Linked DNA regions of Desulforapulum autotrophicum HRM2. The protein of the gene in region 1 interacts with the protein of each later gene in a pairwise test. Links are inferred from orthologs where the notes say so. Each region holds a gene or a part of one and is shown in the gene's direction. Other genes may lie near its edges.

Evidence for each region.
Region 2: the proteins of HRM2_RS24090 (region 1) and HRM2_RS07765 interact in binary tests that used the Escherichia coli proteins (3 or more experiments, as listed by UniProt). The link is inferred for Desulforapulum autotrophicum HRM2 from one-to-one orthologs.

What each region holds. Positions count from the first base shown.
Region 1 is NC_012108.1:5,484,667-5,500,977, reverse strand. What follows is about bases 2,377-5,293. They hold HRM2_RS24090 (electron transfer flavoprotein subunit beta/FixA family protein), read left to right. Parts: upstream 2,377-3,367; coding sequence 3,368-4,219; downstream 4,220-5,293. Other genes in these bases: HRM2_RS24080 (DMT family transporter), read left to right, coding at 5,261-5,293; HRM2_RS24085 (electron transfer flavoprotein subunit alpha/FixB family protein), read left to right, coding at 4,216-5,250; HRM2_RS24095 (acyl-CoA dehydrogenase family protein), read left to right, coding at 2,377-3,356. Also shown: HRM2_RS24110 (ABC transporter ATP-binding protein), read left to right, coding at 1-566; HRM2_RS24105 (ABC transporter ATP-binding protein), read left to right, coding at 556-1,263; HRM2_RS24100 (hypothetical protein), read left to right, coding at 1,365-2,081; more of HRM2_RS24095, read left to right, coding at 2,226-2,376; more of HRM2_RS24080, read left to right, coding at 5,294-6,193; HRM2_RS24075 (galactose-1-phosphate uridylyltransferase), read left to right, coding at 6,240-7,277; HRM2_RS24070 (hypothetical protein), read right to left, coding at 7,382-8,314; HRM2_RS24065 (hypothetical protein), read left to right, coding at 8,648-8,914; HRM2_RS24060 (NAD(P)/FAD-dependent oxidoreductase), read left to right, coding at 9,086-10,387; HRM2_RS24055 (DUF1365 family protein), read left to right, coding at 10,384-12,345; HRM2_RS24050 (SDR family NAD(P)-dependent oxidoreductase), read right to left, coding at 12,280-13,749; UV DNA damage repair endonuclease UvsE, read left to right, coding at 13,865-14,818; HRM2_RS24035 (pyridoxamine 5'-phosphate oxidase family protein), read right to left, coding at 15,378-15,761; HRM2_RS24030 (ADP-ribosylglycohydrolase family protein), read right to left, coding at 15,870-16,311. UniProt on the Escherichia coli protein: Required for anaerobic carnitine reduction. May bring reductant to CaiA.
Region 2 is NC_012108.1:1,779,754-1,796,104, forward strand. Bases 7,784-10,740 are described here. They hold HRM2_RS07765 (ATP-binding cassette domain-containing protein), read left to right. Parts: upstream 7,784-8,339; coding sequence 8,340-10,142; downstream 10,143-10,740. Other genes in these bases: HRM2_RS07760 (efflux RND transporter periplasmic adaptor subunit), read left to right, coding at 7,784-8,327; HRM2_RS07770 (ABC transporter permease), read left to right, coding at 10,135-10,740. Outside these bases: HRM2_RS07730 (thioredoxin domain-containing protein), read right to left, coding at 1-1,649; HRM2_RS07735 (IS110 family RNA-guided transposase), read left to right, coding at 2,507-3,763; HRM2_RS07750 (MarR family winged helix-turn-helix transcriptional regulator), read left to right, coding at 5,242-5,817; HRM2_RS07755 (efflux transporter outer membrane subunit), read left to right, coding at 5,804-7,291; more of HRM2_RS07760, read left to right, coding at 7,284-7,783; more of HRM2_RS07770, read left to right, coding at 10,741-11,268; HRM2_RS07775 (ABC transporter permease), read left to right, coding at 11,268-12,389; cuyA (D-cysteate sulfo-lyase), read left to right, coding at 12,786-13,805; HRM2_RS07785 (GntR family transcriptional regulator), read left to right, coding at 14,362-15,030; HRM2_RS07790 (B12-binding domain-containing radical SAM protein), read right to left, coding at 15,098-16,351. UniProt on the Escherichia coli protein: Part of the ABC transporter complex YbhFSR that could be involved in efflux of cefoperazone. Probably responsible for energy coupling to the transport system.

The sequences.
Region 1 (16,311 bases):
GCCTTCCCCCCCATGCCATCAGCCAGATGGGTCTTTCACGGACCTTCCAGCAGACACGGGTGCTTCCCTTTCTCTCCACCCTGGATAATCTGATCTCTGCTGCCCCCAACCAGGCAGGAGAGAATATCCTGGCACTTTTTTTCAGGGCAAAAAAGGTGAGGCAGGAGGAGGCCTTTAATCGGGAAAAGGCAATGGATATCCTGGACCGGCTCAAGCTTTCGGATCTTGCCCATCTGCCGGCAGGAGACCTGAGTTATGGACAGCAGAAGCTCCTTGAACTTGGCCGGGTACTCATGGCTGATCCCCGGTTGATTATACTTGATGAACCCACCGCCGGAATAAACCCGACCCTTATTCGAGATCTTGTTACCACCCTTAAAGCACTCAGGGACAGGGGCATAAAAATATTTCTTGTTGAACATAATATGCCCCTTGTGGCTGAGCTGTGCGAAAGAATCCATGTCATGGATTCAGGGTCCCTGATTTTTTCCGGATCACCCCAGGAGGTTCAGGGCAACAAAAGGGTGATTGAGGCCTACCTCGGGAGGGATGACAGTGCTGCTTGAACTTGACAATATTACCGCAGGTTATGGTAAGGCCCCCATTCTCCATGATATCTGCCTGAATCTTGATAAGGGGGAGATCGTCTGCATCATTGGTCCCAACGGGGCAGGAAAATCAACCGTTCTGAGGACTGTGGCAGGCCAGCTTCAGCCCTCCAGGGGAACCATGGCGTTCAAGGGCCGGGACCTGACCTGCCTGAGCATTGCCCAGAGGGGCAGAAAAGGGCTTATCTTCATACCCCAGGGCATGAATATCTTTCCCAACCTTACAGTGATTGAAAACCTTGAGATCGCAGGTGCCCTTATGAAGGACTCCCGGGCACTCAATGCTGCTGTAAAAGAGATCCTCCAGCATTATCCCATGCTCGATAAAAAAAAGAACGCCTTTGGAAGAACGCTTTCTGGGGGCGAACGTCAGGTGCTGGCCCTGAGCCGGACCCGCATGTTAAAGCCGGACCTTGTGCTCCTGGATGAACCTTCGCTTGGGCTTGCCCCCCTTGTGGTGGACTTTATCTTTGATGAAATTAAAGAGATGGGAAAGGGCGGGTCTTCAGTGCTTCTGGTGGAACAGAACGCCCGGAAAGGGTTGTCTGTCAGCCACCGGGGGTATGTGCTTGAACTTGGCAGGAACAGGCTTACGGGTACGGGCGCAGAACTGCTCCAGAGTGATGAGGTCAGAAGGCTTTACCTGGGTGGGTGACCTGTTGTTCTTTAAGACCTGACCCTATCTTTAAAGGGATTTATCGATTGTTTGCTTTTTCACAAAATACATGGGTGGCCGTTTCCGTCGCAGGATTCTTCATGGTGATGCTTGTTATTCTGCGCCTGATGCCGGTCTTTGATAAACGGAACGGTTCTTTTTTGGCGGGTGCATGCCTTGCCGTGTGGGCGTTTGTTTTTTTCCTGGACCGGGCTGGTTATCATTCTTTAAATCTTGCCGCATATTCAAATATTCTAGGGATTCTGGGTACGTTGAATTTGATTGTGGCCGCAAGCATTCTGGGGCGCGCACTTGCCACCGGGTTGATGCGACCGGCAGAATTTGTTCCCGTATGTCTGGTTGCAGCAGCAACCGATCTTGCAAGCGTTTTGGCAGGGCCGACACAAAAGATAGCCGGCATACTGGAAAGTTACTATACCGGGCCGATGACAACGCCACCCCCGATTGTCGACTATTTTCTCATCAAGACCCCGGTGTGGGGGGCGCCCTATCTGATGCCCCTGTTTGGCGTTTCAGATCTGGTGTTTCTGGTACTTTTGTCGACAGGGGCCGAAAAATTTAAGATAAATGATAGATTTTTGAATATCCCGGTTGCCGGACTTGGTCTTTTTTTTGGTGTGTTCATGGCCCATTCAACCATGCTGTTCGTACCGGGAATGCCGTTGATGGTTCTTTTTTTTCTTCCAGTTGTTTTGTTTCAATCTCCCGGGGCAAGAAAGCTCCATCGATCCGATATCGCTTATTCCATTTTGTTTCCCGCCATTATTTTCATGGGGGTCAGGCTTTTCCAGTTTTAAACAATGAATGGTTGGAAGCCGTGCCCATAAACCCTTGACGGCGATGACGGCAAAATGATACGTCTCATCGACTATAACCCGGGGAAACCTGGAAAAAAATCAGCCTGAAACAGATGGAGCATTGCCTTGGATTTTAATCCTTGTATGAAACACCAGTTGGTCCGTAAAGCCGTGCGGGAGTTTGCCGAAAGTGAAATCAAACCCCATGTTTCCCAGATGGACAAGGAATCCAGGTTTCCCTGGGAAATTGTTGAAAAGATGAGGCCCCTGAATTATTTCGGACTCCAGGCCCCCCGGGAGTACGGGGGTGCAGGCCTTGATACCATCAGCTATGCCATTTGCGTTGAAGAGCTTTCCCGGGTATCGGCCGCCATTGGGCTCTGCGTCACCGTGCACAACAGTGTGGGCATCTATCCCATTCTGGCCTTTGGAACAAACGAACAAAAGCAGCGGTTTATACCGGCCATGGCCCAGGGGGAGAGCATCGGTGCCTTTTGCCTCACCGAAGCCAATGCAGGATCCGATGCCGGCGGGGTGGAAACCCACGCCGTTGAGACCGACCAGGGTTTTTTGCTCAACGGTACCAAGATTTTTGTCACCAATGGCGGCGTGTGCGGCACCTTGCTCGTGTTTGCCGTGACCCAGGAAGAGGACAAACCCCTCCAGGCCAATGTTTTCGTTGTTGAAAAAGATCGGCCCGGCTTCATGGTGGGTGAGATCGAAGACCTCTGCGGCATGCGTGCAAATCCTGTGTCATCCATTTTTTTAGAAGACTGCCTGATTCCGAAGAACAATCTGCTCGGCAGACCCGGTCAGGGCATGAAAATCGGACTCACTGCCCTGGATACCGGACGGATCGGGATTGCGGCCCAGGCCCTTGGTATTGCCCAGGCAGCCTTTGAAAGCGCGGTCTCCTATGCCAAAGAACGGCAGCAGTTTAACAAACCATTGTCAAAGTTTCAGACCATCCAGAATTATCTTGCTGAAATGAATACGAAAATTGACGCATCAAGGCTTCTCCTTTACAGGGCTGCCGCTGCAAAGGACAGCAAAAAGTCTTTTTCTGCCGAAGCATCCATGGCAAAGCTCTACTGCAGCGCCACGGCAAAGGAGGTGACGGACCTGGCCGTTCAGATCCATGGCGGATATGGCTACAGCAAGGAGTATGATGTGGAACGGTATTTCAGGGACGCCAAGGTGACTGAAATCTATGAGGGAACCAGTGAAATTCAGAAGATGGTGATCGCCAGAGCCATCCTGTCCCAACCCAGCTGAGGGGGAGAAAAATGTTAAATATAATTGTGTGTATCAAGCAGGTCCCCATGGTGTCCCAGCTGCCCTGGGATTCACGAACTGGAACCTTAAAGCGCGAACTTGCCCAGGCAATGATGGACCCGGCCAGCCGAAGGGGGCTTGAGGCCGCCATTCAGATCAAAGAACAACAGCCGGCCCGCATCACGGCCATCACCATGGGGCCTCCCATGGCCGAGGAAATTCTCCACCAGGCCAGGGCCCTTGGGGCAGACCAGGGGATTCTGCTGACGGACCGTAAAATGGCCGGGGCGGACACCTTTTTGACCAGCCTGATCCTGGCACGAGCCATTCAACAAGAGTGCAGGGGCTTTGACCTCATCATTTGCGGTGCCCAGACAAGCGACAGCGAGACGGGTCAGGTAGGTCCCCAGCTTGCCGAAGAGCTCGACATCCCGGCCATTGGCTTTGTCAACCATGTGGCAGTCAAACCGACAACCATTGAAGTTCAGCGTCATGTGGACGATTTTTCTGAGACCCTGGAGATGGATCTGCCGGGCCTTGTCACCGTTGATCTTACGGCATACAAACCCCGATACCTTGCCCTCGCCGGTGTGGAACAGGCCTTTGCACCTCAGGGAGTCAACCTGCCGGCGATCAGCATCGTGGATGCATCCCAGCTTGGGTTTGATGGGAAATTTAACGCATTAAAGGATTCACCCACACGGATCATTGATGTGTTTTCTCCGGCCGCCCAGAAAGAGACCCGGGTTTTAAAGGGGAGCGTCAAACAGGTGGTGGACCAGCTTTTTGACGAGTATGGCAAGATCATCGGCGGTGCCATGGGCAAAGATCTTAAAACACACGACCACGATGGGGTAAAATGAACACCACGACCACGACGGACAGAATTGACATGGCGGACACGACCAGGGATATCTGGGTATTTGGCGATTATCGAAATTATTTTCAAAACAGGGTCACCCTTCAGATCCTTGCAAGGGCAAGGGACCTTGCCTCCAAAACCGGTGGCAGGGTATGCGCGGTTGTGTTTGGCCACAAAGTGGATGAGTATGTGGCAGAATATATCGCCCATGGTGCCGAAAAAGTCTATACCATGGATGATCCGCAACTTGGGTCCTATTCCCTTGAAACCTATTCCCGGCTCATGGCACGCCTTGTGGACAAACACCGGCCAGCGACACTGCTGGTGGGTGCCACCCGGTTCGGCCAGGAGATGGCACCCAGGATCGCCAAAAAGCTCAAGACCGGCCTGACTGCGGACTGCATTGACCTTGAAATTGACGAACGAGGATTGCTGGTTCAGATTGCCCCTTCGTTTGGCGGCAATTTAATCGCAAAGATCGTCACCCCCCAGGCACGTCCCCAGATGGCAACGGTCCGGCCCGGAACCTTCCATGAGATGCCCCACGACTACGACGCAACAGGCGAGGTGATTTCAGAGCCGTTGCCCAAGGATCTTCCAAAGGATAAGATCCGGCTGATCTCGTCTGAACTCAAGCCCTCTGAAAAGCAGAAAATTGAAGATGCAGACATTGTCATCTGCGCGGGTCGGGGTATGGGCAGCAAGGGAAAATTGAAAAAGCTCTTTGATCTGGCTGAACTTATGAAGGCAGAGGTTGGGGCCACAAGGCCCCTGGTCTACGCCGAATGGATCGCCCACGAAGCCATGGTGGGCCAGGCAGGAAAGAACATCAAGCCTAAGGTCCTTTTTTCCTTTGGCATCAGTGGCGCCATCCAGCATACTGCAGCCCTGGGGGATGCTGATTTTATCGTGGCCATCAATAAAAATCCCAATGCCGCCATGATGAAAATGGCGGATGTGGCCATTGTGGCCGATGCCAACCAGGTCTGCCTTGGTATCATCAAGGCCATCAAGGAAAAAGTCCGGGATTAATTTTTAAGATATGCTTCGTTTAATTTTCATTGGTCTTTTATCCGGCCTGTTTTTCAGCGCCACCTTTGTTCTCAACCGGGCCATGAGCCTGGAAGGCGGACACTGGGTCTGGTCCGCGTCTCTTCGATATTTTTTCATGATTCTGATCCTGACAACCTTGATTTCCCTGTTTAAAGGCACCGCCACAACAAGGAGCCTTTTTCGGCTTTTCCTTGACAACTGGAAGTTCTGGACCCTGGCTGGGACCATCGGATGTGGCGGATTTTATGCGTTACTCTGCTTTGGAGCCGATCACTCTCCCGGATGGGTGATCGCTGCCACCTGGCAACTGACCATCATCGCAACCCTGATTGTACTTGCCTGTTTTGGAAGATCGTTTCCCCGAAAGGTGTGGTTTTTCTCCGGCATTGTATTTCTGGGCGTATTGATCATTAATCTGAACTATGCAGAATCCTCATCTTTTAAGGTGCTGTTCATGGGCGGTCTTCCGGTGCTTGTTGCGGCGTTTTGTTATCCCATTGGAAATCAGCTGGTATGGGAGGTCAAAACGGGCAACGCCTATCTTCCAAAAATAGACCACCCGCTTCTGGACAACCCCTTTAGCAAAGTACTACTTTTATCGCTGGGGTCTGTGCCGTTCTGGTTTATTCTTATCGCCCTTGTCGCACCACAGGCGCCCTCCCTGGGACAGATTGTCAACACGGCGTTGGTGGCCGTTTTTTCCGGAGTCATTGCCACATCCCTTTTTCTCATGGCCCGGCATTGGGCAAATAAGTCAAGTGAGCTTGCAGCTGTTGATGCAACCCAGTCGAGTGAGGTGGTCTTTGCCATGGCAGGGGAGATCGTCATCCTGAACGCCCCCCTGCCTGACATGGTTTCCCTTGTCGGCATCTTTCTTGTGTTTCTTGGATTGATGCTTTTTATCGGTTTTCAGGAGCAGTAGGCACAAAAAAAGCATACCCCTGGGGGGGGTACCGGAGGAAGTGGCCATGATTCGTTTTGAGCGATCAGAACTTATTGCATGCTTTAAAGACGCTTCAGGGAATGAGGTCAAAAGGGTCCAGGAGATCCGGACGGATCCTGTTACCCTGAAACAATGCAGGATTGTACCCTTTCGGGCCCTTGAGAAAGAAAGGGGCACGCAAAGGCTTTTTTCCCCGCCCCAGGAGGATCTGGACACAAAAAAATGCCCGTTCTGTCCGGGCAACCTTGAAGCCATGACCCCCCAGCTTCTGTCGGGGATCAGTGAGACCCCAAGGCTGTGCCATAATCGTTCGATTCTTTTTCCCAATCTTTTTCCATACACGGAATGGTCGGCTGTTTCGATCTTTGACAATAATCACCATGTTGAGATCGGCAGTGCACCATGGGAGGTCTACCAGGACAGCTTTATCAATTGTGCCGATTATTTGTCCAGGGTTGCGAAGGTGGATCCTTCGTCAATCTACATGTCCATCACCCAGAACCACCTGCCCGGGGCCGGGGGGTCCCTTGTCCATCCCCACCTCCAGGTGCATGCATCCAAAGGGATGTCAAATCATCACAGGTTGATCAACCAAAGGACTCTTGCCCATGGTCGTTGTATGTTCTCAGACCTGCTGGCGGCAGAAAAAAAGACGGGCCAGAGATATATTGGCAGCACAGGGTCATGGGAATGGATCGCTGCGTTTGCCCCGTCAGGTTTTTATGAAATATGGGGAATATCAACCGCCAGTTCGTCGCTTTTGATGCCCGACAGCGCCCAGGTCTGGCAGGACCTTGCCAAAGGGGTGGTGAATGTTCAGAAATACTATAAAAGCCTTAACCGCAATGCCTATAACCTTGCGCTGATATCCACCGAAGACAAAGAAAATAACCCCCACCTGAAGGTTTCCCTCACGGCAAGGTCGAGTTACGCGCCATGGGTCAGAAGTGATTTCACCGGTTTTGAAATCGCAACAGGGGAGATGGCCACCTTTATCCTGCCCGAAGATGTTGCTGCCATGGCAGCAGAGTACTGGCAGGAAGGGGCGGAATCAACGTTGTAACGCTTTTTTTCTGGAAGACATGGTCTCCTGGTTGATCACTACTTTATGTCCCACCGGCCCTGCCCCAGGCAGGGGAAGGGCCGGACAGATGGAAACGATTTAAATTAGCTGCATTCGTAGGTCGGTATGGCCAGGTCCGTGATATATTTCTCGACTTTAAACGAGCAGGTTGCAATGTCATATTCGTCATTCGGATTCTTATTGAAACGCACCTTGCCGCTGATGAATTGGATCTGTAACGGTACCGCAACTTTGACCGATTCAGAACATAAGCTCTCTTTTTCCATCGGCTCATATGTTTTCTGGGTTTCAAAATCAACTGTTACAATCACCCGGCTGGAGGTCGTGCATAACGCAGAAACGTGTCCTTCCTGATCAAAGCAAAGGGAATTAAGGTCGCCGGAGATGCCGTCTGGATCATTGTCAAACGCCTGCAATGTTCCGATGGAGGTTTCGACGGCGGTCGGGAGTGCCGGTTCCAGACTTTTTATCCCGCCGTCATCGTAAAAAGAAATTCCCGTTCTGGTTTCAATGTTTCCGAAGGCTGTATTGATTGAAATAATTTCACCCGGCCAAAACGTAATGCTCCGTATGTTTCCCGAATTATGAAAGCCAAGGCTGATCATTTTGGCCGTTATCTCACCCGTTGGAAGCTTCAGGGTAAGGTCCTCGGCAAGGGCAAACTCATTTTCTTCCGTCCAGAAACCGCTCAGTTTACCCGTGAGCGGGAAGAGCTTCTTCAGCGAGCCATCCTTGTAAAACAGCAGCATCTCCGCAGCAATTTTCCCATAGTTGGTATCAATATCCTGTTTCTCCTGCAGCGGCACTTTTCGCAGCGTTCCGCTTGGATAAAAAAGGACATATTTATGTTCCATTCTGCCGAAGTCTTCCACTTCATATTGGGGAACCAGTATACCGTAAGGTGTTTTGATTTCAGTGTAGCCGGTAATCATTAACGAGGCTGGCAGGCTGGAATCATGCATCTCAAGATTTAAATAATCCTTAATAACGCCGTACTCTGTTTTTACTTCTTTCATGAATTGTACCCCAGGTAGTGGTTAAGGGAATAGGGAATTGCTTTTTCAGTTATAATATTGCTCCAATGTTTAAATGTTGTTGTATGCAAGATAAACTTAATCTCTGTTAATGCATTGAATGCACCACACATGCAGAAATAATATAACATACTGATTTTAAGGTTTATTTTACTTGATGATAAAACAAGGCCCATTCTGATTAATTACAGTTTTGAATCTATTGATCGAATAAGTTTCAATTTTGTTGTTTTTTGTAACTGCTATGTCGGTTTTACTGACGCAACAAATATTAAAAAAGGGGAGGGTTGGCAGGCGTTTTTTTCTACGGTTGTGGTGGATATTTTTCAGGCACAACGTGTCTCTTTGGAAAGCTTTAACCGCAATGTCTATAACCTTGCACTGATATCCACTGAAGATAAAAAAAATAACCCTCACCTGAAGGTTTCCCTCACGGCAAGGTCGAGCTACGCACCATGGTTCAGAAGTGATTTCACCGGTTTTGAAATCGCAACAGGGGAGATGGCCACCTTTACCCTGCTGGAAGATGTTGCTGCCATGGCAGCAGAATACTGGCGGGAAGAGGGGGAAAGACCTTTGTAATACCAATGCCACAGCAGTTGAATGCAATGGGTAAAATAAATTTTGCGTGATTTATCAATGGAAATTTATTTAGTATTTCCAAAATGATCAGAGGTCCTGTATTCTTTTACGGCGTGGATCATGCCTGCTTGTTGCTGAAAATTGAATTTGCACAAAGCGCTTTACAACTTTTTGAACAAAAGGATCGATGCCATGGACTTAAAAGACAGGAAAGATCTGAACGTTGCCGTTGTTGGATCGGGTATCTCGGGCATCTGTGCGGCATATCTTCTTCAACACCGCCACAAGGTCACTCTGTTTGAAAAGAATGACTATTTTGGCGGACATACCCACACGGTTGAGATCCCCCATGGCCCGGACAAGGGGTTGCCCGTGGACACGGGTTTTATTGTACTCAACCAAAGGACCTACCCCAATTTTATTGAATTTTTAAACCAGCTGGGTGTTGAAAAATGTCCCACGGAAATGGCGTTCAGTTATTATTGCAGACATACAGGGCTTTACTATGCCAGCCGGAACCCGAACACCTTGTTTGCCCAGCGGTCAAATCTGTTTAAGCCCGTGTATCTTCGATTTGTCTATGAAATGATTCGATTTTTAAGCACACTGCGCAAGGCGTATTTAACGGATCGTCTCGACGATATTACCCTGGCCGACTATGTGAAGGCCAACGGACTGCATCAAGAGGTGATTTACCAGTTTATTTTTCCCATGGCCGCCGCCATATGGTCTGGATCAGACTTTCAGATGGGCCGGTTTCCGGTTCGCACATTTGCCCAATTTTATGAAAATCATGGTTTGCTAGGCATAAGCGGCCATCCACCATGGTATTTTGTCAAGGGCGGCAGTCACACCTATGTAAAGGCCTTTTTAAAATCGTTTAAAGGTAGGGCCCTTGCCTCGTCTAAAATTGTGTCCATCACAAGGACCGGATTTAAACCAACGCTTTACTTTGAGGATCAAGAACCCCAAACTTTTGATGCCGTTATCCTTGCAACCCATGCAGACCAGGCCCTGGACCTGCTGGATTCCCCCACCGACCTGGAAAAAAAATTGCTCGGTGTCTGGACCTACTCCCACAACCAAACCTTTCTGCACACGGACAAAGGCGTGATGCCCCCGAACCCAAGGGCCTGGGCCAGCTGGAATTACACCCGGCATACCCCATGGGATGTGACCTCCCCTGTCACTGTCAGTTATGACATGACACGGCTGCAGAAACTTGACACACAAAGGTCCTATTTTGTCACGCTCAATCCCAGGGAACCCATACCCCATGACCATGTGATCAAGGAGATGGATTATACCCACCCGCAATATTCGTTTGCCGCGTTCAACTCCCAGAAAGACCTGCCCGGGTTGAACGAAAATCAGCATACCTTTTTCTGTGGCAGCTATTTTGGATACGGGTTCCATGAAGACGGGGTAAGGTCCGCCGTCCAGGTGGCAGAAAAATTCGGGGTAGCGCTATGAATTCAAGAATTTACATCGGCACCATCGAACATCGTCGCCATCTGCCCTTGGTCCATGAGCTATCCTATCCCATTTACATGTTTGGGTTTGACCTGGACGACCTGCCCAGGTTAAATCGCAGGTACCCGTTGTTTGGGTATAACCGGGTTGGCATCACATCCATCCATGACAGGGATTACCTGTATCCGGGCACCATGGCCATGGGACAAAAAATTGCCCGCCTGCTGGACGAGCACAACATCCACGAACCCATTGCTTCGGTGATGATGATCACTTCGGCCAGATATTTTAATTATGTGTTTAATCCGGTGAATTTTTATTATTGTTTTTCAAGGGAGAATCTGCTGATCGCCATTATCGCGGAGGTTAACAATACCTTTGGCGAACGCCACCCCTATGTGTTGATCCAAAATACCAGTGCTTCAAATCAGTGGTTTGCACGTTACCAGGCAACCAAGGTGTTCCATGTGTCCCCGTTCAATACGATTGAGGGCCATTACCAGTTTTATTTTTCAGCACCTGGTGACCGCCTGGAAATCCGGATTGAACTCGTTCAGCAGGAAAAAAAAATCATGGAGGCGATATTGCGCGCCCATGCCATACCTTTGACCTGTCGCAATCATATAACGACCCTGCTCAAACACCCCTTTGCCCCCCATTTGAGTGTTCCCAGGATCTATTCCCAGGCATTTAAACTCTTTTTCCACAAAAAACTGCCATTTTACGAGAAACCCGTACCCGGCAGCCCCATGACATTAGCCAAACAGAACCCGAGTTTTTTGGAAGTCCTCTGCCAACGGCTGGTTCTTAGCCTTTTTAAAAAGATTGAAAAAGGATGCCTGCACCTGACTTTTCCGGATCATCGAACAATGATACTGGGCCAGGCAAACAGTGCCCAGACCGCTGATCTCCAGATCCGGGATTTCAATTTTTTTTTCAGAATTGTTTTTGAGGCAGAGATTGGATTGGGTGAAGCCTATACGGCAGGGGAATGGGAATCGTCTGATATTGTCAGCCTGTTAAAGCTGTTCATCGATAACAGGGACCGGTTTTCCGATGGTAACATGATCATGTCCTATCTGACCCGGATCCAGGAGCGACTGGCCCATGACCGACGCAAAAACACCGTCAAGAACACCCCCGGGAACATCGCTGCCCATTATGACCTGAGCAATGGGCTGTATGCTGTTTTTCTGGACGAGCAGATGATTTATTCGTGCGGTCTTTTTTTGGGAAAGGACGATTCCCTGGCCGATGCCCAGGCCCGCAAAATGCAGCGCATTGTCGACCAGGCAGACATCAAACCCGACCACCATGTGCTTGAAATCGGCTGCGGCTGGGGAGGGTTTGCCGTGTTTGTCGCAGGGCAGACCGGTTGCAGGGTCACGGGCATCACCGTTTCTAAAGCCCAGTATGACCTGGCATGCCAGCGGGTAAAAGCTGCAGGACTCACGGACAGGGTCACCATATTGCTCCAGGATTACCGCCACACCAGGGGCGTCTATGATCGGATTGTTTCCATTGAAATGATCGAGGCCGTGGGTCCTCAATTTCTGGGGCAGTATTTCAGGCAGTGCAACGCCCTTTTAAAACCCGGCGGCACCATGGTGTTCCAGGCCATCACCATTGCAGATGAACGATACGAACAGTATTGCAGGGAACGGGACTGGATCCAAAAACACATTTTTCCGGGCGGCCATTTGCCATGCCTGAAGATTCTTAATACGACCCTGTCCGACAAGACAGGTTTCAAGGTCACAGACATTTTCCATATGGGGCTTCATTATGCCACGACCCTTGCCCATTGGCGAAAACGGTTTGAGTCCCATGGGAAAGAGATTACCGGTATGGGGTTTGACAGGGAATTTTTCCGAAAATGGATCTATTATTTTTCAATCTGTGAGGCCGGGTTTGCCACACAAAGCACCGACGTCGTCCAGATCACCCTGGGCCGCTAACCGGTTTAAGCGTTCCCACAACACCTGCCGTTCCTCTGGCGATTCACCGGTCGTGGGAAAGACAATGGTTTCATGGGGCCGCCTGTCCAGCCAGAATCTGCCCGAGGATTTGCCTGCTTCCTTTGATGCGGCAAGCCATACAATGGTGTCAGCTCCCTGTTCCGGTGTTCTCAGGATTGGATGGACCAGCGAATGAAATTCCGGTAAAGCCGTCTTAATCCCGGGGGTATCCACCCAACCCGGGTGCATGGCGTGGACAACCCCATTGGCACCGGCCAATTGTTCGGCCCAGAGTTCGGTCAGGATAACGATTCCCCTTTTGGCCCGGGCATAGGCTCGTGTGCCATCATAGGGCTGATGGGTGTTTTGAAGATCGTCAACATCAATCTTCTGGGTGTACATTCCCCCTGAGGCAACATTGATGATCCTGGCCCCAGACCGGGTGAACGCCGTCCTTAGCAGCTGGGTGAGGTAAAAAACGCCAAGCAGATCCGTGGCAAAGGTTCGTTCAAACCCTTCGGCGGTCTCGCCACGATGGTTGAACAAGGCACCGGCATTGTTGATCAGGATATCGATGGGGCTTCTGCTGCGGATCAGGACCTCTGCCACGCGGCGAATGTCTGCCATTACGCCCAGGTCTGCCAGCAGAAAATCGACATGGGGATTTTGGGTCTGGTCGATAATCTCCTGCTGAACCTTGATCGCCTTTTCCCTGTTGCGTGCAATGAACGTCAGGTCTGCCTTTTTTTCAGCAAGCTTCATTGCTGCAGCCCGGCCGATACCCGAGGTGGCACCCGTGATAACCACCCTTTTGCCGTAGAGGATTTGATCGTTCCTGGCCCAGAACCGTTTGCCAATGGCGTATCCGAACCGGGTGAACATGAGCATGCCCAATAAAATCGTATGATCGGCCAGGTAGTCCATGATATTGGATCCCGACGCGAACCAGGTGTTGTGCCGGGCGGTCCCGTGGTCGGGATTCAGTTTTTTTCTCAGTCCCGCCATGGCCTTTTTCCCTGCGCATTTTAAAACAGGGGCGAGCAGAAATTCCATGGATTTTGAAACGCCTGAAAATTCAATGTCAGCCTGATAGTCGATTCTTGTGCCCGACAAGGTATGGACAAAGGTGATGGTGTCCGTGGCGTTAAAGTTATCTCCCTTGCCGTTTAAAACCACCCTGGCCTGGGGATCAAGTGCTGTGACCCCATACACCATTTTAGGACGGAACGGTCCAAATTTAAGGACCAGATCATAGACCGATCCGACCTGGGGATCGCCGGGGTTCGGGTTTACCGAGGATATCACCCCCGGGTCCCACTCCTGGATGTTCGCAAAATCACTGGTGTATTGGAAAACAGATTCAATGGGCCTGTTTACATGGATGGATTCTTTGAGTATGATCATTGGCCTGCCTTGGATAAGATTTTGTTTTTTATGGGTGTTAACCTTTTCAGCAGTACTTCTATAAAATGGCCATGATTTATAATACTTCAACATTAAATCAAAAACAGCTATAGTCATGATGGCGACATTGTTTAATCCCGACAGGATTGATAAAAATCCAAGGACCCTTAAGATGATAAGATTCGGCCTGTGCTGCATATTCAAAGAGCAACCCATCAAATTCCGGCGGACAACGGCGACATACCTTTCAAAAAGCTCAGATCGAGAACAGAAGCAGCGCCTGTCTGAAATCTGCCTGATCAATGCTGAAAATCTGTTAAAGGCACTCGAGTTCTGTCACCGGAACAGGATCGGCGGTTTCCGAATCAACAGCCAGATTCTGCCGCTGAAAACACACCCGGATGTGGGATATGATATCCTTGATCTGCCCGGTTCAGACGATATCGTTCAGGCATTCAAGGCCTGCGGTGAGTTCAGCCTGAAAAATGATATCAGAACCACATTTCACCCGGACCAGTTTATCATTCTTTCTTCTCCAAACCCGGATGTGGTCAAACGCTCCATTGCAGATCTTGAATACCAGGCCCAGGTCGCCCAATGGGTGAATGCCGATGTCATCAATATCCATGCCGGCGGGGTCTACGGCGATAAACCATCTGCAGTCCAGCGGCTGGTGCATACCATTGAAACCCTTTCCGACCCGGTCAGGCAGCGGCTGACCCTTGAAAATGACGACAGAAGCTATTCCCCCCGGGATCTTCTGCCCATGTGCCGGGAAATGAACATTCCCCTGGTCTACGATGTCCACCACCATCGATGTCTTAGTGACGATCTTTCCATCGAAGAGGCAACAGAACGCTGCCTTAGCACCTGGAATCGAGAGCCCCTGTTCCATATTTCATCGCCCAGGGACGGCTGGAACGCCTCGGATACGAGGAAACACCATGATTTCATTGACATCAATGACCTGCCACCCCTGTGGCTTTCAATGGATATTACCGTTGAAGTGGAGGCCAAGGCCAAGGAAGTGGCCATTCGGAAACTCATGGCAGACCTGAACATGATTTAACTGTCAATCGCCCGGATTAAACCGTCAACAGGCGGATGATCGCCTGCTTTTTTACCTGCAAAATAATACCGGACAATGCCTGAAGGGGTTATCACCACAGCACCTCCCAGCTGCATGGTGCTGCCCTGAACCGACCCCTGACGGTGACCGTTTGCCAGGGCAGACACTGCTTTGAACATTGAATTGATGCTCATAAATCCGGTAATGCTGCTGGAAAAATTTAAAACGGAAAAGGCCTCCAGGGAGGGGTCTGAAAACAGCTGGCCCCCATAACCGGTGATTTCCCGGAATTGTTTAAAATAACGGGGATCACCCGAACCAATGACCACAAGAGCGGCACCTTTGTCTTTAAACCGGTTCGCCTGTGTTGCCAGTTCAGCCACCTGCTGACGGCAGAACACTCAGCCAAAATGCCGAACAAAGACCAAGACAGCGGTTCTTTCCCGCCAGAAGTCCGATACTTTTACCGGATCATTTTGTTCGTTCAGCACAAACAGGCCACCGAGATCATCCGTTGAAAAAGGATCCTTTTCCATTTTTTTCACCGTCTCTGTCCAGGTTACTGGCCGTCGTTGTCATCCCCCACAAGGGGACGTTCTTTGACGAGTTCGAAAAAAACGAGGAACCTGTCTTCGTTCACTTCCTTTGCATATTTTCTGCGCTGGAGGGCTTCAATTTGGTCCGCGTTTTTCTCTTCCCTGACCATGCGCAGATAAAGCCGCTTTCCCTTATAACCCGGACCTTCTTCCATGAAAAGATATGCAGCATGGGGGTTGGACCCAAGGTTGCGGTGGGACAGGCGGTCCCGCATGATAAAGGCCAGTTTGTCGTCTTCTGTGAAATGGGGCCGGGAATAAACGGCTGTGTTGATATTGCCCTTGCTGTCTGCTGTTGATAGTACCCCTGTTCCAGCTGTTTTTTCAAAATAATCTTTCAGTGTCATTTTTATCTCCTCTTTGGTATGTCGTTTGATCCACGGTTTTTCTTTGGCATGTTGTTTCATACCATTTTTTTCAACGGCGCTTTGGCCGTGGATGGACCCTGTTCAGATTCATCCGGGCGGATTGAGAGAGACAATCGCCGGTGGATGGCGCAACCCGGTGATCCATCTGTTCGGCCAGCACGTAAACCCATTGGCTGCCCCCAGAATTGCACCGAGGACAGATCCTCTGCCGGCATTGTCGCCCCCGCACATGGTGTTGGCGATGAGCGCCTGTTCTGGATCCTGGCAATATTTCAGGGCCAGATAAAGGGTTGCCGGGATCGACTGGTCCATGTAGCAGGCGGAAGAAAAATGCCTTCCCACCACGATCTGGTCGGGAAAGTCAAACAAGGATTGAAGTGCCGGTTTGATTTCCCTGCCGGTTTCATTCTGGTAATGATCAAACACGGCACGCCCAAGTTCTCTTCCCTGGAGCAGATCCAGAATGATGTGGGCCATCATTTTCCCGCCATTTTCCATGGCAGGCCCACCATGGGTCAACCCCAGATGC
Region 2 (16,351 bases), 3.7 Mb from region 1 along the record:
AAGGCATAATCCTCGAGATACGCATTGTGACGGGCTTTTCCATCTTTATAACTTCGAAACAGTCGGTTGTCGATGTATAAATTTTCCATGATAAACCGGGCCGCCCTGACTGCCTGGTCAATATAGACCGTATTGTTAAGCGTAAATCCGGCCCGGGCAAATGCGGAAATCATCAGTGCGTTCCACGCGGTAAGAACTTTTTCATCCCGCAAAGGGGCAGGGCGCTTATTTCTTTCCAAGTAAAGAAGTTCTCTGGATGTTTCTATAATCTTTGCCAGTTTCTCCTCTGTTATATTTAATGCTGATGCTGTCTCTGCCCGGCTTTTGGTTGTATGCAGAATATGGCGTTTTTCAAAATTGGGAGTCACTCCCACGGAGTAGTATCTCTTTATGATTTTGCTGTTTTCTTTACCTAAAATAGCGTCCAGTTCTTCCGGTGTCCAGGTAAAATACCACCCCTCTTCCATATGGCCCCGGGGCGTTATACTGTCGGCATCCGTTGCTGAATAAAATGCCCCATCAGCAGAGGTCATATCCTGAATAACATAGCTCAATATTTCATTGACCACCCGTTTAAAATCCGCGTTGTCTGTTGCCTGCCAGGCCTCAAGATAGACCACTGCCAGCAGTGCATTATCATAAAGCATCTTTTCAAAATGAGGGACCAGCCAGTGTTCATCTGTGGAGTACCTGTGAAATCCCCCGCCAACATGATCATACATTCCGCCGCCGGCCATTTGGGCGAGAGAGTGGTCAATCATTTCAAGGATGTTCGTATCCTGTTTGACCTTTTCAAAGGTATTGCGGTTATGGCGCAGCAGCAAACGCACCGGCAGGCTGCTGGGAAATTTTGGGGAGCCGGAAAGTCCTCCGAATCGAGAGTCATAGCTCTGCCGGTAAAAGGATACTGCATTTTGTATCGTTTCTTTACCGGGAAGCCGGGTGCCGGGTTTGGGAGACATCATCTGCTGGATGGCAGCGGTAATCTGCCTGCCTGCGTTTTCCACCCGCCCATCCTGTGCATGGAAGCTTTGGATGAGCTTTTCAAGGAGGGTCAGAAAACCAATATCAGCGCCCCGATCACCGTCTCTGGGCGGAAAATAAGTTCCACCATAGAAAGGTTTGCGGTCGCAAGTCAGCCATACGTTCATGGGCCATCCTCCCCGGCCTGTTAGAGCCTGAACGGCACTCATATAAATAGAGTCAATGTCCGGCCGTTCTTCCCGATCGACTTTCACGCAGAGATAGTTCTCATTTAGATACCGGGCGATTTCTTCATTCTCAAAGGATTCTTCTTCCATGACGTGGCACCAGTGACAGGTGGCGTATCCCACGCTTAAGAAAACGGGTCGATTCAGTTTTCTAGCGGTTTCAAATGCCTCATCCCCCCATGGATACCAGTTGACCGGGTTATGGGCATGCTGCAGAAGGTAAGGACTGGATTCCAGAAACAGGCGGTTTGTATATTTAGCAGAGCCGTCCGGATGCAGGTGTTTTGTCCGTGGACGATATGTCCGGCCATGGACTTTTCTGGCGTTTTCCAGTCTTTGGATCAGATTTTTATCATAGAGCTGTGTCCCGGGGTGGGGAATATGGGAAAATGGGCCCTCAGCTTTGGCTGTGGGTGCTGCTGATAAAGTATGTGCCATTGTGATAACTCCTGAGGTCTTGTTTGTTTATTGTATAAAAATGAATTGAGTCATAACTATAATAAGATAGGACTTCAATTCAGGAATGCCACTTTGTGGTATGATTTTTTAAAAAAAAGATGCAGTCCCATATAACCCACATGTCCTAGCGGACACAACGAAATATGAAACACGATGATACAGGGCAGGCGATAGTACCATTCCGCCCCCTTTGGTTACCCTGACCGGAACGGTAAACGTCGGGGGGATTTTTGCCCTTCCAGACTAAAGCGCAGGAACTGCGGGCTAAAGTCCTCAAACAGCCTGCGCTTCTTAACGCCTGGAAGGGCAAAAATCCTATCCCCTTTGGTTTACAATGTTCCGATCAGGGAAACCAAAGAGGGCTCGAAAGTCGAGACTTTCACAATGATGTTTCGACATGAGTTTCTTATAAACCGGTACGGCCGGAGTGAAGTATCGGCTCTGGCCACAACGAATATAGAAACTCGACAGCAGAGGTGGGCGGGAACGGGTATTGCCCGCAGCGGATTAAACGGCAGCGGTCAGCATGGACGCTGAAAGAGCTGCCGTTTCCCTCGGAGCAGCCCAGGACGGGCTGCGAGAATGAGCGGAGGGTTATACCCGTTCCCGTCTACCGGTCCGACGAGAGTTTCATATAACCGGTACGGCCGGAGCGAGGTATGGCTCCAGCCTCAACGAATTTTGAAACACCTTCATTGACAATGCTTTGGCGAGTGTTTCATATAACCCACATGTCCTAGCGGACACAACGAAGCATGAAACACTTGCAAAAAATGAAAAATGGTCATAACTATCCAATTTTTTTTATCTTCCCAAACAAAAGCGAAAGGATAGTCATGACCAAGAGATCAAATAGCACATTAATCCAAATCGTTCACCCTATTTGTTGTGGTTTGGATGTTCATAAAGACAAAATTTCAGCTTGTTTAATCACTTTGAATAATGCAGGAGGTGAGCACCATGAGATTCGAGAGTTTTCAACATTCACTCACGATCTGCAAGAAATGAAAAAATGGCTGCTTGATAATAATTGCCCAATTATAGCAATGGAAAGTACCGGGGTATACTGGCATCCGGTTTATAATACCATTGAAGATAAAATTGAAGTCGTTTTGGTGAATGCCAGACATATTAAAAACGTTCCTGGCCGAAAAACTGATATCTGTGACAGCAAGTGGCTTGCCGGACTGCTTCGACACGGTTTAGTAAGAGGTAGTTTCATCCCTCCGGGGAATGTCCGGGAATGGCGAGAATTAAGCCGATTGAGAAAAACATACACCGAATCCCTTGCCGATTATAAAAGACGTGTTCACAAGCTGTTCATTACTGCAAATATAAAAATTGATTCAATAGTTTCGGATTTGTTTGGTTTGACAGGCACGAACCTGATCAATTTATTATGCAATAATAGTGAACTAAGCTTGGAAAAGGTCCAGGAGTGCACCAAAGGCGGCCTTAAGAAAAAAACGCAGGAACTGCATAAAAGCCTTAATGGATATTTCAAAGATCACCATCGTTTTCAACTTGTTGAGATGATGGAAATTATCAATATTTTTAAAAAAATGATTGAACAAGTTAATACTCGATTGGAATCTCTTACACGTGAGCACAAAGATTTATTGGAGCGTTTAGACGAAATTCCAGGTGTTGATAAAAAATCGGCACAATCCATTATAGGAGAAGTCGGGGTTACGCTAAATGAATTCAAAACTATGTCAGCATTTGTTTCATGGGCAGGCCTGTGCCCCGGGAATAATGAAAGTGCAGGAAAACGGAAAAGTGGCAGAAATGCAGTTAGAAATCATCCATTCAAAACGATTTTAGTCCAGGTTGCATGGGCAGCAATCAAGAAAAAAGGCTCTTATTACAAGGCCAAATATTACAAACTGAAATCCAGGAGAGGTGCCAGAAAGGCCATTGTTGCTATAGCCCATAGAATTGCAAAAGCCATTTACAGCATCATTAAAAATGCAGACACGTATAAAGATCTTGGCGAAGAGTACCTGAGCAAGCCCAACAAGCAAAGAGTATTAAAAAATTTAGCAAAAAAGGCTGATGAATTAGGCATGAAACTTGTGCCTTGTGGAAATTAATCGAATTGACAGCACGTTTTTAACAGGTATTGTTTAGAGAAGGACAGCAGACAAAGAAATTATTGATTCGGTAAACAAACGTCGGATGATCAAATGAAGCCTTAGAGCGCGAATATAACATGACGGGTCGGTTTTTTGCACAACAAACTGTTAGTCCTCCATCGGGGGAACTACGCATATAAAACTTATCTAAAATAAACCGACCACTACTGATGATTTAAAAACTTGTCTTCCGTGCCTGAATTATTAACCCGACAGGAAGAATTCTATCGATTTGATATTTTCAATCTGTAGCGTCAATCAAAGTGTTCTTGGGACAAGACCCAAAAACCAACAGGATACTATTCCCTTTTTCGAGGGGAGTGTTACATATAAAACGGCCATGTCGGCCTGCCGACACAACGAAGCATGAAACACGATAATACCGGGCAGGCAATAGTACCATTCCGCCCTCTTTGGTTACCCTGACCGGAACGGTAAACGTCGGGGGGATTTTTGCCCTTCCAGACTAAAGCGCAGGAACTGCGGGCTAAAGTCCTCAAACAGCCTGCGCTTTTTAACGCCTGGAAGGGCAAAAATCCTACCCCTTTGGTTTACAATGTTCCGGTCAGGGAAACCAAAGAGGGCTCGAAAGTCGAGACTTTCACAATGATGTTTCGACAGGAGTTTCTTATAAACCGGTACGGCCGGAGCGAGGTATGGCTCCAGCCTCAACGAATTTTGAAACACCTTCATTGACAATGCTTTGGCGAGTGTTTCATATAAAAACCCACATGTCCTGGCGGACACAACGAAGCATGAAACTCAACAGTATTAGGCCGGTGGGAACGGGTGTTGCACTGAACGGATTAAATGGCAACGGTGGGCATGGACGCCCAAGGAGTTGCCATTTTCCTCGGAGCAGGCCATGGACGGCCTGCGAGAATGAGTGAAGTGCAACACCCGTTTCCGCCGGCCGGTCGAAGCGAGTTTCTTATAAAACCGGCACGGCCGGAGCGAGGTATAGCTCCGGCCTCAACGAATTTTGAAACACCTTCATTGACAATGCTTTGGCAAGTGTTTCATATGAAAAAATATGTAGCAATGAAAGCGCGTTGCATCGCGTTGCATCGCATTACGGTGGTCTTTTTTCGTTGACATTTGTTCCTTTTTCTTTTTATTTTATTTATGTGCCTAGATAAAATGTAACCTAAAACTTTTCGACCTGTGCGGTTAGCTTTCCGGCTGGTACGACAAAAAATAAAATTCGATAACAGAGGTGAACGGGAACAGGTATTACCCGAAGCGGGTTAAATGGCAGCGGTCAGCATGGACGCTGAAGGAGCTGCCATTTCCCTCGCAGCAGCCCATGGACGGGCTGCGAGAATGAGCCTAGGGTTATACCTGTTCCCGTTCGCCGGACTTATACGAGTTTCATGTAAAAAAAGTTATCCGCACAGATCGAAACTTTTAGGTGCAACAGTCCCAAGGATGGTGCCATGGAACAAAACAGAACAGATAGCCTGCCGGAAATGAAAGCTTTTCTTCCAAAATTTAAGGCGTTTTTGCCCGAGCAGGATGTTGAATTCATGATGAAATTTGCCGATACGATGCTAATGCTGCACCGGGTTGTTGTGGTGAGTGATGCCTATTTTCAGAGAATGGGTACTGCAAAGGGGCGGGTTCTGATTCTGACCCGGCTTCTTCTGTCAGACGCGTCAAGTGGAGATAGTATTTCCGACCTGCGGCCGTTTTATCCAATCTCCTACGCGGCCATGTCTGGAGTGCTGGATACCCTGGAAAAGGACGGCATGGTTGAGCGGTGTGCCAATCCTGAAGACAGACGCAGGGTAAATATTCGGCTTTCTGAAAAAGGGCGAAAATTTATCATTGATTTTCTTCCCACCCATGTGGAAAACGTCAAAAAAATCAGTTCAGGATTACAGGAGGATGAGGTTGCACAAATGTTTGGCTCCTTGGAAAAAATTATTGGTGGGTTTGAACGGCTTGCCCAGTCCCTGCCGGAAAAGAACAGCACTGCAAGTGGGGGAGGAAAGGCAGATGAGGAAAAATAGACCGGGCTGGTCCATGCTGCTCATGTTGTTGCCGGTCCTGCTTTTTGTGGGCGGCTGTTCCGTGGTGGGTCCTGATTACCAGACACCTGACCTGACAAAGGCACATGGTGCGGGATGGCTTGGCCAACCAGGGGCTGGAGAGCGTACTTCATTTTCCATGGACGCACCCGTTGCAAGGTGGTGGGAACAGTTTGATGATCCTGAGCTTACAAGGCTTGTGGGTGAAGTGGTTGAGGCAAATCTTGATCTTTCCAAAGCCAGGGAACGCATTGTGGAAGCGGGGCTCAGGCGCCGTCTGACGGGTGCAGATCGTATGCCCTACGTTAATCTTGATGGAAAAATTGTCCAGGCCGGGACTGGTGAAAAAGCGGTGAATCGTGAGGGCCCGTCCCCCGGCGAAGAAGCAACCCTTTTTTCCGCCGGTGGTTTTTCCGGGTGGGAACTGGATCTCTGGGGGCGGGTTGCAAGACTTGTGGAGGCTGCGAATCGCAGCTACGAAGCAGAGCTTGAAACCTATCGTTATGTCTCTGTTTCCCTTACTGCTGAACTGGTTCTTGCCTATATTGATGTACGTACCCTTGAGGAGCGGCTGGGGGCGCTTGAAAAAAATATTGAACTGTTGACTAAATCCCTTGAGTTGGTGGAACTCAGATATCGAACGGGAACATCCACTGAACTTGAAGTAAAACAGATCCGGCGCCAGTTGAATCAAACCCGTGCCCTGGGTCCTGAATTGCGCCGGGCACGATCCGTTGCTGCAAACACGATAGCCATTCTTCGGGGTCAGGTGCCGGCTGAAAATCATCTTGCAGAAGGAACACATATGCATGTGCCGGAGATGATGGGGATTGGACTTCCAGTGGATCTTTTGACAAGGCGTGCAGATGTACGCCGGTTGGAAAGGCAGTATGCAGCAGCAGTAGCCATGATTGGTTCGGCAAAGGCGGACAAATATCCGCGGTTATCCATTACCGGCTCCATCTATTTTCAGACCGACGACCTGGGTATTCTGTTCCAGCCCGAATCCATTGTTTATTCCCTGGGACCAAGGCTTTCCTTTCCGTTGTTTGACGCAGGTAAGCTGCAGACCAAGGTTGAAATTCGTGGGTCCCAGGCGGAGCAGGCCCGTTTGGAATTGGAAAAGACCCTGTTGACTGCTGTTGGTGAGGTTGAAAATAGTGTTGTTGGCATCGTTCATAATCAGGAACGAGTCGGTTTCCTGGGGGCTGCCCTGGAGAATGCGATTCGTTCAGTGAGGTTGGCTGATCAGCTTTACCGGATTGGACTTGGCAGCCTTTTTGAGCTGATTGATGCCCAGCGTGAACAGATAAAAGTCCAGGACGAACTGATTCTGGCAAAGCAGTTTGAGCTTGGTGAGATTGTAAGACTGTACCGTGCCCTTGGCGGTGGATGGGATGTTCCTGGTCGAAAAATTGTAAAGAAGAGAACACAGGGAGAAGAGCGTAATGAATAAAGGTCTACGGGTAATAATTCTGCTGCTGATCCTCGGAGTGGCTGGAGGCGTCTACTACTGGAAATATAAATCTGTGGAGGCGCCGTCCGATAATACGGTTACTCTTTATGGAAATATAGACTTAAGGACGGTACAACTTTCATTCAATGAGCAGGAGCTGGTGCGAGAAATCCTCGTGGATGAGGGGGCCATGGTCGAAAAGGGCCAGCTTCTCGCTATGCTCAGAGATAAGAGGCTTCTTGCACAATTACAGGAGGCAAAATCCATGGTGGAAGCCCAGGACCAGGTCCTCAGGCTTCTGGTTAACGGCACAAGACCCCAGGAAATCGCCAGAATAGAAGCCCAGCTTGAGGCTGCACAGGTTAAGGTCGCAAATGGTGAGCGGTTAGCCAAAAGACTCAAAGTTACCTCAGAGACAGGTGCAAGCACCATCCAGGACCTTGACAATGCCGTGGCTGAGCTCGATGTGGCAAGGGCTGAGTTTAATGTGGTAAAAGAGACGCTGGCCCTTGCCAGGGAGGGATTTCGGAGTGAAAAGATAGCTGAGGCAAGGGCTGTTCTGAAAGCGCAGCAGGCAAAGGTGATGCTGCTTCAGGAGCGTTTGAAAGATACTTTTCTTTACGCCCCTGCACCGGGAATCATAGAGAGCAGGATAATGGAGCCCGGTGAGTTGGCGGCACCGGGCCGTACGGTTTTGTCCCTTGCCCTTATGGCTCCTAAATGGGTTCGTGCCTACCTGGCTGAACCTGATCTTGGTTTTGTTGCCCAGGGCATGGAGGCCATGGTCCATAGTGATTCGTTTTCAGAGGCGTTTAAGGGCAAGGTCGGCTTTATTTCCTCTTCTGCAGAATTTACCCCTAAATCTATCCAGACCACTGAACTGCGAACCCAGTTGGTATATGAAATCCGTATCTGGCTGGATGATCCGGACAACCGGTTCCGGCTTGGAATGCCTGTTACTGTGGTTTTGAAAAAACGTGGATCAACCAATGCCGACACCAGGGTCAAACCCGAAACAAGGGCCAATCAGGGATAGTAAGGATTGCTGATGGATGAAGTGAGGGAAATAATGGGGCAGCCCCTGGGTGCAGATTTTGTACTTGAGGCATGTGGTCTCACCATGGCGTATCATCCTAAAGGCGGAGAAACTGTCCGGGCGCTCTCGAATGTGACCTTTTCGGCCTGTTGTGGCAAGGTAACAGGACTTGTGGGGCCCGATGGCGCTGGTAAGACAACCTGCCTGCGTCTCGCTGCGGGCCTCTTATTGCCTGCCGCAGGAGATCTCAAGGTTCTGGGACTTGACGTTGTCCGAGATATTGACAAGCTGCGCAGCCGGATCGGCTATATGCCCCAGCAGTTTGGCCTTTATGAAGATTTAACGGTGGCTGAGAACCTTAACTTACATGCCGACCTGAAATCTGTTCCAAGAAATGAGAGGCCTGAACGGTACAAAAAACTCCTTGATATGACAGCGCTTACTTCTTTTACACGCCGCAGGGCCGGTCAACTTTCCGGGGGTATGAAGCAGAAGCTGGGGCTTGCCTGCTGCCTGATAAAATCACCTGAAATACTTCTTCTGGATGAGCCCACTGTGGGAGTTGATCCGGTTTCAAGACGTGATCTCTGGACCATAGTTGGCGAATTGGTTCAAAGGGATGGGATCGGTGTCGTTGTCGCGACCGCCTATCTTGATGAGGCGGACCGGTGTGATCAGGTTGTCCTGCTCCACCAGGGAAAGATTATTGAGATGGGTGCGCCGTCCCGCTTTAGAATGGGGCTTGAAAACAGGGTCTTCAGAGCCACTGACAGGGGGGGGCTCGGGGTGCGGGAACTCCAGCGTCAGCTCTACGCGAATCCTGAAGTGATTGATGCCACCATTCGTTCTGGTCGGGTAAGGATTGTGGTAAAGGATGCATCCTCGGCCAGGAAGCTTCTTGATTTATTGCCGGCCGGGGTCGAGATTGATCCTGTTGCTCCCGTCTTTGAAGATGGGTTCATGGATAGAATGACAGGACGGCTGGGCAACCAGCCCGTGGTGGTCATTTCGGAAAAAAAAACGAGGAAAAATCCGGATAAGGGTGAAGTGGTTGTGTCTGTCTCAGGGCTTATAAAAAAATTTGGCGATTTCACTGCGGTGGAGGATATCGGATTTCAGGTGCACCGGGGACAGATATTCGGGCTGCTTGGTTCAAACGGTGCCGGAAAAACGACCACCTTTCGCATGTTGTGCGGGCTTTTGCCCGCTACCGGTGGTGAGATAGATGTGGCCGGATACAATCTGCGTACTTCGCCTGCCACGGCCAGGGCCCGTCTTGGTTATATGGCCCAGCAGTTTTCGCTGTATCGCCAGCTTTCCGTGGTCCAGAATTTGAAATTTTACGGCAGGGCCTATGGTCTGTCTGGAAAAAAATTAAAAGAAAGGGTGGATTGGGCTTTGCAGGAGTTTGACCTGACCGGAAGGGCAAAACGCCAGGCAGGAGATCTCCCCGGTGGATATCGCCAGCGGCTTGCCATGGCCGTTGCCATGGTGCATGAGCCGGAGATCCTGTTCCTGGACGAGCCCACCTCAGGTGCGGACCCCCTTGCAAGAAGGGAATTCTGGCTTCGGATTAACGGATTTTCAAGGGATGGAGTCACGATAATTGTTACCACACATTTTATGGAAGAGGCAGAATTCTGTGATCATATGGTAATCATGTCCCAGGGCAAAAACCTTGCTGCCGGTCGGCCGGAGGATATCAGGGGGTTGGCTGTCACCCCAAAAAATCCAGATCCGACGGTGGAAGACGCCTTTATCGCCCTGACAGATACCCCTTCCCGCCGGGCAGATGTGGGAGACGGCAATGACTGAGGGAGGCAGCAGCGCCATGCGACTGGCAGGTTTTTTAAAAAAAGAGACCCTCCAGATTCTTCGGGATCCGTCCAGCCTTCTCCTTGGCATTGTTATGCCGGTGGTACTGCTCTTTATCTTTGGCTATGGCGTTTCCCTGGATCCGAAAAATGTTCCTGTTGCAATGGTCCTTGAAGACAGCGGTCCTGAAGCAAGGGAACTTGCCGCCCGTTTTGAACTTTCCCCCTACTTTAAACCCCAAATGGTGTATTCGGTGGCCCAGGCAAAAAAACGGGTTGATTCTGGGGCGGTTGATGGAATCTTTATTCTTGGCTCTGATTTCTCAGCACAGCTTGCAAAAGCGTTTCGGGCAGAGGTGCAGCTTGTATTAAACGGGGTGGATGCCAATCGCACCCGGCTGATCCAGGGATATGGTCTGGGGATTATCGGAAAATGGCTTGATGTTCGAAGGGCTAGGGGGGAAGGCGGTGTTCTTCCGCCCCTTATTGTTGAACAACGAATCTGGTTCAATGAATCGGCTGACTCCACCAATTTTCTGGTACCTGGTCTGCTGACCCTTATTATGACCCTCACTGGAACCCTTTTGACCGCCCTTGTTGTTGCCCGGGAATGGGAGAAAGGCACCATGGAGGCCTTGCTGGCAACCCCTATTACTCCGGGGGAAATACTGCTTGGTAAGATTATTCCCTATTTCATCCTCGGTATGACGGGAATGCTCCTGTCCGTAATCCTTGGTGTTTTTTTGTTCAATGTCCCCCTGCGTGGGTCTCTGATGCTTTTAATTGCATTGAGCGGGCTGTTTTTACTTGCGTCTTTAGGGTTTGGTCTCTTTATCTCTTCTGCTACCCGGGTCCAGTTTGTGGCAGCGATGATATCCGTTATAGCCGGTTTCCTTCCCGCATTTTTCCTTTCCGGCCTGCTGTTTGACCTGGAGAGTACGCCAAGGCTGGTCCAGATGATCAGTTATCTTATTCCGGCACGCTATTTTGTGATCATCAGCCAGACCCTTTTTCTGGCAGGTAATGTCTGGTCGACCCTTCTTCCAGCGGCCGGAATGCTGGCTGTAATGGCAATCGTCCTTATTGGTGCAACCAGGAAAAAACTGGTCCGGAGGCTACCCCAGTAATGAAAATTTTACAGCGGATAATCACCCTGATTCTCAAAGAATTCAGCATGGTGTTACGGGACCCCAAAAGCCGGGTTGTGGTGATCGTACCACCCATTATTCAGTTTTTTGTTTTTGGTTTTGCAGCAACCTATGATCTTACCGATGTGCGGTATGCGGTGTTGGATCAGTCCCGTACCGTTCAGTCCCGTGAGCTTCTGGCCCGGTTTGAGGGGTCGGATAATTTCAGGTTGGTGACAACCCTTAGCTCTGATAGCCAGATACCGGAAATGATCGATACCGGGAAGGCACGGCTTGTGATTAATATCCCTGCTGATTTCAGTCTAAAACTGGCCCATGGCGACCAGGCAGGGGTTCAGGTAATCGCGGACGGACGCAACTCCAATGTGGCCGCCATTGCCCTTGGCTATGTCACCTCAATCGTTCAACAACAGGGACGTCAAATTTTAACAAGAAGGGGACAACTGGCAGTCGAACCCTCCCTTGAATTGATCAACAGGGCCTGGTTTAACGAGAACCTGGTCAGTCGCTGGTATATTGTTTCTGCCCTTGGGGGAGTCATTTCAATGGTTGTTGTCATGATACTCTCGTCCCTTTCCGTTGCCAGGGAAAGGGAGTTTGGAACTTTTGATCAGCTCCTGGTGGCACCTTTCAGGCCCTTTGAAATTCTTATCGGCAAAGCGATACCGCCCATCGTGTTTGGTTTGTTCGACGCACTTCTGCTTTCGGGAGCAGCTGTTTTCGTCTTTAAAATCCCCTTCCACGGGTCTGTTTCGGCCCTTGTTGTCATTCTTACCGTTTTTGTGGTCGCCGTGGTCGGGGTGGGGCTTTTTGTTTCGTCAATTTCAACGACAATGCAGCAGGCACTGCTTGGTTCCTTTATATTTATGATGCCTGCCGTGATTCTGGGTGGCTTTACCACCCCCATCGAAAATATGCCGGACTGGCTTCAGACTGCAACCTATTTAAACCCACTGCGCTACGTTGTTTATGGCCTGAGGGAGATTTATCTTGCCGGTGGAGATCTTGTTTCCGTCTGGCCCCTGATCTGGCCCATGGCTTGTATTGCAGCCGTCACCCTGCCCCTTGCTGGCTGGATGTTCAGACGTCGGACCACATAAGGTCGGTTGTTTTCATGGTGTTTTCTTTGAAGATGATGACCTAAATTTTTTTTTACCACAATTTTCTTTTTTTGGGTTGACACCCACTTCGTCTTTATGTTTAATACATTATTAATGTCGACATTATGTTTGTTTACAACAATCATAATTGACGAACAAATAAAAACAGATCCCGATCGGTTTTTCGGAATATGAATTTGACGGAAAAGAACAATGTCTAAACCAGCTATGGAAAAAAATATTTCAGGAACCTTTTCCAGCCCCCAGCACATTCCAAATTGCACGGATTTCCTGGGAGTATCTCTGGAAATAAAACCCATCATTTAATTATGATGGCAAAGGACCTGACTGTTTTTATCCATTTTTATTTAACATTCAAACATAAGGCAAAGGATTATGAATCTAGCACAATTTCCAAGAAGGCGCTACACAGAAGGTCAGACACCCCTCGAATATCTACCCAACTTTACTAAGGCCCTTGGCGGACCTGAAGTTTATGTCAAGCGGGATGATCTTCTGGGACTTACAGCAGGTGGAAACAAGACACGTAAACTTGAGTTCCTTGTTGCAGACGCACTTAACCAGGGATGCGACACCCTTATCACCTGCGGTGCAATTCAGTCAAACCACTGCCGGCTGACACTTGCAGCTGCCGTAAAAGAGGGAATGAAATGCAGGCTTGTCCTTGAGGAGAGAGTCCCCGGTACCTATGACAAACATGCAAGCGGAAACAACTTTCTTTATCACCTGCTCGGTGTGGAAGATTATAAGGTTGTTCCTGCCAAGACCGATATGATGGCAGCCATGAAAGAGGTGGCCGAAGATGTTGCCAAGGCTGGCCGCAAGGCATATATCATCCCCGGTGGCGGTTCCAATCCCATCGGAGCGACCGGTTATGTATCCTGTGCCCAGGAAATTCAGAGTCAGTTGTTTGAAAAAGGTCTCAACATCGACAAAGTTGTTGTTTCAAGCGGCAGCACCGGTACCCATGCAGGCCTTATAACCGGATTTGCCGGGTGCAACATGAACATCCCCATCTATGGCATTAATGTAAGCCGTGACACAGAAATCCAGGAAAAGATGGTATTTGATCTGGTTGAAAAAACCGCAGATCATGTTGGAATAAAGGGTGACATTGATTCAAACCTTGTAAAATGCTTTGACGCATACTGGCGTCCCCATTACTCCCTGCCCAACAGACGAATGGTTGAGGCTGTCAGCATGCTCGCCCAGACCGAAGGCATCCTCACCGATCCCATCTATACAGGCAAGGCCCTTGCCGGTCTCATCGATCTGAGCAGAAAGGGGACCTTCAAGAAAGGAGAAAAAGTTATGTTTGTCCACACGGGTGGATCTCCTGCACTCTATGCCTATATCCCAGTAATCCTTGGAGACGAAAAGGTTGAGGACGAATAATTAATTCAACTTTCGGAGTTGGCTGTTTTATATGGGGTCAGGCTTTCCTTAAAAAAAGCCCGACCCTTTCCAGCAAGACTGAAGTCCGAAAGTTGAGTAATTAATAAGCCGTCACTGGATATTTTTTGCCAAAGGACAGCACTGTGGCTCGAACCAATGGAACGAAACTACAGTTTACAGGTTCGAAGCCATGGTGCTGTCAATCGATATAAACTTCCCCCCTCAGTCTCTATTGTCACAGGCACAATGGGTTCCCATTTTTGCTCCAGGGCATAGGCAAATAAGAATCTGCACCTCCAATCCCTTGACGCCTCTTTCTGCCAAGGTTTGCCCATAATTAATCTTGACTCTATATCACACGCTCAATATATTCTGCCATTATCTAAAATCTTCTTGCCCCTTCACACGACTTGAACATGGAAGGATATCAGCCCAGAAAATTTTATCCACATTGAATTTTCGGGAAGGTGTGTGATGGATTGCAGAACGCACAATACAGAGCAGATTTTCCCAATTTGATAATTGACAAAAAAAAGTGATCGATAAAGGACAATAAATGTCAAAAATAAAAAAGCAAACTTACAGTGACCAAGTCGTTCATTATATAAAAGAAGGAATCCTCAAAGGAGAATTCCAGCCGGGAAGCAAAGTCAAGGAGGTGGAGCTGGCCCATAAACTATCCATCAGCCGGGCCCCCATACGTGAAGCTCTCCAGATTCTTGCTAAGGAAGGACTCATCGTTTCCAAACCCCAGAAGGGTAAATATGTTACCACTCTGACGGCCAAACAGATCAAGGACAGCTATTTCACCGGTGGTATTCTGGAAGGAGCCGCTGTGGCTGCGGCCATGGACCGCTATACAGAAGAGGACATTACAGGGCTTGAAAGGCTTGTCCAGGAAATGAAAGCCATTGCAGAGACGAAGGCTCCCATTGAAAATTTTGCAAAACTTGACAACGAATTCCACGGGATACTCTTTTCCAGGATAAACAACGATCTTGTATATGAACTCTGCCACAGATCCTGCCAGGGGATTTCAAAATTTCTTCTTTTCAACCACTGGATCAAACTGTACACGGCCCATGAGATCTACCAGCGCCACCTGAGAATTGTAAATGCCCTTAAAAAAAACGACCCCATATATCTGGAAAATACCATCAGAGAACATTATCTTGATTCAGGAGATCGCATGTCCCACTATGGGGTGGATGTGTACGAGGAATGATATAGCCCCTGGTGGCATTGATGTTCCAGGCTTACCCCATTGGAAAAACAGGGTAATCCTGGGACCGTTATAGCTCTGCAACGCTGCTGGATTCAATGCCGGGCTGGACGTCTAAAACAGCCCGGATTTCCTGGTCGATGCCTGTCACAAGTTCTGGGATGTCATCGTGGATGCGACCGGCCTCTGCCTGTTCCAGGAGCCTGAAAAAAAGATCGACCAGATAGCGGTTGGCCCGGTGGAATACCTCTGTTTCAGGTTTTGCAAAATAGACGGGAGATTCGGGATCCCCCATGCCCATGATGATGGTGTGGCAGGCTGCCACAACCAGTTTTGACATCCATTGAACCCCATCATCGATAAAGGTCACCTCTCCTTCGAATCCAAAGAGCCCGTTCTTGACCAGGCGGCCTTCTTGTTCAAACTGGGTATAAGCTGCGGTTCCCTTGAGTACGATCTGGCAGTGGCACAGCAGGTTGGCCGTTCTTTCCAGGCGGTCCAGGAGGTTGTTTGCCATCAAAAAATCGATGTTGTTCCTTAGGTCCGGAAGGGTGGCGTCCTGGACAAACATGAGAAATCCCACCTCGGGCTCAATGCCGTGGCGTCGACACAGCGATATGGCCTGGGCTCCCTGGGAGGGGCCGGTGCTCTTGTTGATTTTTCCCAGGATCGTTTCTGAACCGCTTTCAATGCCCATGAGAAGGGAGGTGAAGCCCGATGCCACAAGGTGATCGAGGATTTCGTCGTCAAGGTCCGATGGCCGGGTCTCCATGCCAAAGTGGATCTTCATGGGCTTGATCAGTCCCATGAGTTTGAGTATGCGCTCTTTTCCCTTTTTACCGGGACCGATGAAATTGGGATCCACAAAGTAGAACTCTTTTGCGCCCTTTTCCACCAGAGTTTGCATCTCTTGGGCGATCTCCTGGGGGGTGCGTCCCCGCCACAGGGGGCCCTGGTTGTAGAATGAGGGCACTGGACAGAAGCTGCAATGGTTATAGCAGCCCCGGCTGGCAAGGATGGAAACAGTACCTTCAAGGGAGGGCCTCAGGGGGGCAGGAAAGATATCTGGATTCTTTTCAGGGGGTCTGGATTGGAATGCACCGGGCATCAGGACGTTATCTCTTTGAGCCAGGCCTGGAATCCGGCCGAAGTCCTTGCCTTGTTCAAGGGTTGCGGCAAGTTCAACCAGGGTATGTTCAAACTCTCCCACGGCAATGGAATCCACTGCTGTTTGTGTGGTAAGGATTTCCTGGAAAACCAGGGTGGGAAAGAAGCCGAACAGGTTGATGTGGCCGGTAAATCCCCTGGATCTGAGGTGGGTGAA